One region of the Streptomyces sp. Qhu-G9 genome, then DNA from elsewhere that is predicted to be linked to it. Evidence: predicted binding sites of a transcription regulator. Region 1 holds the regulator's gene; the other holds the start of a gene.
The links. Region 1 encodes HspR, which represses chaperone genes until heat shock. Its sites were predicted from a motif close to TTGAGNNNNNNNNNCTCAA; they were not measured.

Region 1 (2,199 bases):
AGGTCGACCTCTGGAAGAACGTCTCCACCACCCAGAAGAAGACCGTCAACATCACCGTCCCGTCCGGGACGCACACGCTGCGCGTCGACTTCGTCAACTGGACCGGGTCCGCGAACGTCAAGTTCGCCTACACGCCCCGCACTTCGGCCACCGTCGACAAGGTCAAGCCGCTCGTGCCGACCGGGGCGAAGGCGACGTACGACACGGCGAGCGGCAAGGCCAGGCTCTCCTGGACGAAGAACAAGGAGATGGACCTCGCCGGGTACCGCGTCTACCGGCGGGCCGAGGGCGCCTCGTTCGGCACCGAGCCCCTCGCGACGACCACCTCCACGTCGTACACGGACGCCACGCTCCCGGCGACCGGCGAGACCTACCACTACGAGGCCCGCGCCTACGACAAGGCGGGCAACGAGTCGGCCGGTACCGCCGACCAGAGCGTGACCACCGCCGACCGGACGGCACCGGACGCGCCCACCATGATGAGCGCGGTCACGGAGACGGGCGGTCTGCGGATCTGGTGGCACCCCGAGGGCGGCGTGCAGCCGTCGTACCGGGTCTACCGGGCGGCGAGCGAGGGCGGCCCGTTCACCAGGATCGGCAGCCCGGATCCGGGGCGGCTCCACTACCTCGACGCCTCGGCCGTCGTGGACGTCAAGCACTTCTACCGGGTGACGGCGGTCGACGCGGCGGGCAACGAGTCCGCCCCGTCCGTCGTCTTCAGCGGCACACGGCGGGACTACACCCCGCCGCCCAACGTCACCGGGCTGGCGGCCACCCCGACCGAGTACGGCTTCGCGCTGAACTGGGACGGGAACCCGGCCGCCGACCTCGCGAAGTACGGCGTCTTCAAGGGCGAGCCCATGAAGGGCAACGAGTCGTTCTGCATCGCCCGCCTCGTGGAGTACGTGCCGGCCGGCACCACCTCGTACGAGCACAGCACCCTCCCCGACGGCGAGCGTGTCTGCTTCGTCGTCCGGGCGTACGACACCCACGGCAACTGGGCCACCAGCGGGGACAAGTCGGTGATCGCGACCGAGCTCGGCGCGGCGCCGGGCACGCCCGCCGGGTGAGCCGAGGGAACTGAGAGACACCAGCGACACGGAAGGGGCCCGGAGGTTCGGTTGAACCTCCGGGCCCCTTCCGTCCGTCCGCCCTCGCGGGCGGTCAGTCCGACTGCTGGCGCTTGGGGCGCCACACCACCAGCGCGCTCGTCTGCTGGACCTCCTGGTACGGGACCAGGTCGCGGCGGTACGAGGCGTGCACGGCGGCCTCGCGCTGCTGCATGGCCGACGCCGCGCCGTCCAGGGCCGCTTCCATCTCCGCGACGCGGGACTGGAGCGCGGCGACCTGGTTCTCCAGCTCGATGATGCGCTTGATGCCCGCGAGGTTGATGCCCTCGTCCTGCGACAACTGCTGGACGGTGCGCAGCAGTTCGATGTCGCGGGCAGAGTAGCGACGGCCGCGCCCCGCCGTGCGGTCCGGGGAGACCAGGCCGAGGCGGTCGTACTGACGCAACGTCTGCGGGTGCAGACCCGAGAGCTGGGCGGCCACCGAGATGACGTACACCGGTGTCTCTTCCGTCAGCTCATAGGCCCTGCCGGTGAATGAGTTCTGCCGACGACGTCCGGTCGCGTCCATGGTGTCCTCATGCTCCCTTCGCGGCCTGGAACAGCTCCGCCCGCGGATCCTCGTCCGCGGTGGCCTCGCGATACGCCTCGAGCGCGTCACGAGCCTTCCCCGTCACGTCCGTGGGGACACTCACCTCGACGGTGACCAGCAGGTCCCCTCGGGTGCCGTCCTTACGGACCGCACCCTTGCCACGGGCACGCATCGTACGGCCGTTGGGCGTGCCCGGGGGCAGCTTCAGGGTGACCGGAGGCCCCCCGAGCGTGGGCACACGGACCTCGCCGCCGAGCGCCGCCTCCGTGAAGGTGACGGGCACGGTGACGGTGAGGTTGTCGCCCTTGCGGCCGAAGACCGGGTGGGCGCCCACGTGCACGGTGACGTACAGGTCGCCCGAAGGGCCGCCCCGCTCGCCGGGCGCGCCCTTGCCCCGCAGGCGGATCCGCTGCCCGTCCGACACTCCGGACGGGATACGGACCTGCATGGTCCGGGACGACTTGGCGCGCCCCGAGCCGCTGCAGACCAGGCACGCGTGCTCCGCGATCAGACCGCGGCCCTTGCAGTCGGGGCACGGGT
Region 2 (2,199 bases), 7.8 Mb from region 1:
TCCTGGGAACCCGCGAGGTCCCTGCCCGTGAACTTCGCGCTCGTCAGCCCCGCCTTCACGCTCCACCCCAGCGACTCGTACAGGGCCCGCCCCTCCGGTGTCCCCGCCAGGACGCCGGTCTCGGCGCCCCGGACGGCCGCCGCGTGCGCGAGGGTCCGCACGACGAACCGGCCCAGGCCCCTGCGCCGGTGTGCGGGTGCCGTCTCGATCTGGTCGGCGACCGCCGTGGTCCCGGTCGGGGCGATCTGTCCGCGCGCGGCCCACGCACCGTCCGCGTCCGCGAGGAGTACGCGGGTGACGCCGCCCCGGGACCAGGTGCGCAGCCGGTAGCCGTCCGGCACGGGCGGCGCGGGAACCGGGGTGAGAGGCGCCGACATCAGGTACCCGGGCTCGGGGTCCACCCACCAGCCGTCTCCGAGCCAGGGTGCGACGCGGGCGGGCTCCGCGAACACCTTGAGCCACACGCCGGCCCCGGTCACCGCCTCCGCCACCTTGCGGACCGTGGCCTCCTCGACCCGCTCCTGCGTCATGCCCAGCACATGCCGGGTGACGTGCTGCTCCTGGCCCACGTCCACCGTGTACCCCCAGGGCTCGGCCACCGGCGGCGCCGCCCCGCGCGAGACGACCCATCCGTCCACCCAGGCCCGCACGATCTCGTTCACGCCCACCTCGTAATAGGTCAACAAGTGCTTCAGTCATTACCGAGGGTGGACGATACGGGTCGACCGGGCCGGCCCGACAGAAGTGATCGCTCACAGCGAACAGGGCTGGGGGAACAATCGGCAGCCCTGGTGCATTGAGTCGGCATAGCTCAACTTGAATGCCGAAGGGGAGATCATGACTTTGACGTCCGCACCGCTCACTCTGCCTGTGCTGCCGCTCGACGACGAGGTCGTGCTGCCCGGCATGGTGGTGCCCCTGGACCTGAACGACGCCGATGTACGCGCCGCCGTGGAGGCCGCCCAGGCCGCCGTGCCTTCCAGTGGTGTCAGTGGGGCAAGCAAGCCGAAGGTGCTGCTTGTTCCACGCATCGACGGCACGTACGCGAACACGGGGGTGCTCGGCACGGTCGAGCAGGTGGGACGGCTCGCCGACGGCGACCCCGGCGTCCTGATCCGTGGCCGCGGCAGGGTGCGCGTCGGCGCCGGTACGACCGGGCCGGGCGCGGCCCTGTGGGTGGAGGGCGTGCAGGTCGAGGAGACCGTGCCCGATCCGCTGCCCGGCGCCGTGACCGAGCTGGTCAAGGAGTACAAGGCGCTGGCCACCAGCTGGCTGAAGAAGCGCGGCGCCTGGCAGGTCGTGGACCGTGTCCAGCAGATCGACGACGTGTCCGCGCTGGCCGACAACTCCGGCTACTCACCGTTCCTGACGACCGCCCAGAAGGTCGAGCTCCTGGAGAGCAGCGACCCGGTGGCCCGGCTGAAGCTCGCCACCGAGCAGCTGCGCGAGCACCTCGCCGAGCAGGACGTCGCCGAGTCCATCGCCAAGGACGTACAGGAGGGCGTGGACAAGCAGCAGCGGGAGTTCCTGCTGCGGCGCCAGCTGGACGCCGTGCGCAAGGAGCTGCGCGAGCTGAACGGCGACGCCGAGGGCGAGGAGTCCGACGACTACCGGACGCGCGTCGAGGCCGCCGACCTCCCCGAGAAGGTCCGTGAGGCCGCGCTCAAGGAGGTCGAGAAGCTGGAGCGCTCCAGCGACCAGTCGCCCGAGGGCTCCTGGATCCGCACGTGGCTCGACACCGTGCTGGAATTTCCGTGGAACGAGCGCACCGAGGACGAGTACGACATCCAGGGCGCCAAGGCGGTCCTGGACGCCGAGCACGCCGGACTGGACGACGTGAAGGAGCGGATCACCGAGTACCTGGCGGTCCGCAAGCGGCGCAACGACCGGGGGCTGGGTGTCGTCGGCGGTCGTCGCGGCGGCGCCGTGCTCGCACTAGTGGGCCCGCCCGGTGTCGGCAAGACCAGCCTCGGCGAGTCCGTCGCGCACGCCATGGGCCGCAAGTTCGTCCGGGTCGCCCTCGGCGGCGTACGGGACGAGGCGGAGATCCGCGGCCACCGGCGTACGTACGTCGGCGCGCTGCCCGGCCGGGTCGTGCGGGCCATCAAGGAGGCCGGGTCCATGAACCCGGTGGTCCTGCTGGACGAGATCGACAAGGTGGGCTCCGACTTCCGCGGCGACCCGGCGGCGGCCCTGCTC

Region 2: lon (endopeptidase La) is a predicted target of HspR. The motif match lies at 797-815, and genes of this name have one in related genera.

What each region holds. Positions count from the first base shown of each region.
Region 1 is NZ_CP114283.1:277,284-279,482, reverse strand. It holds gene O1Q96_RS02930 (PA14 domain-containing protein) at 1-1,070, shown strand, start outside; gene O1Q96_RS02925 (heat shock protein transcriptional repressor HspR) at 1,165-1,638, opposite strand; gene dnaJ (molecular chaperone DnaJ) at 1,646-2,199, opposite strand, start outside.
Region 2 is NZ_CP114283.1:8,126,682-8,128,880, reverse strand. It holds gene O1Q96_RS37825 (GNAT family N-acetyltransferase) at 1-662, opposite strand, end outside; gene lon (endopeptidase La) at 838-2,199, shown strand, end outside.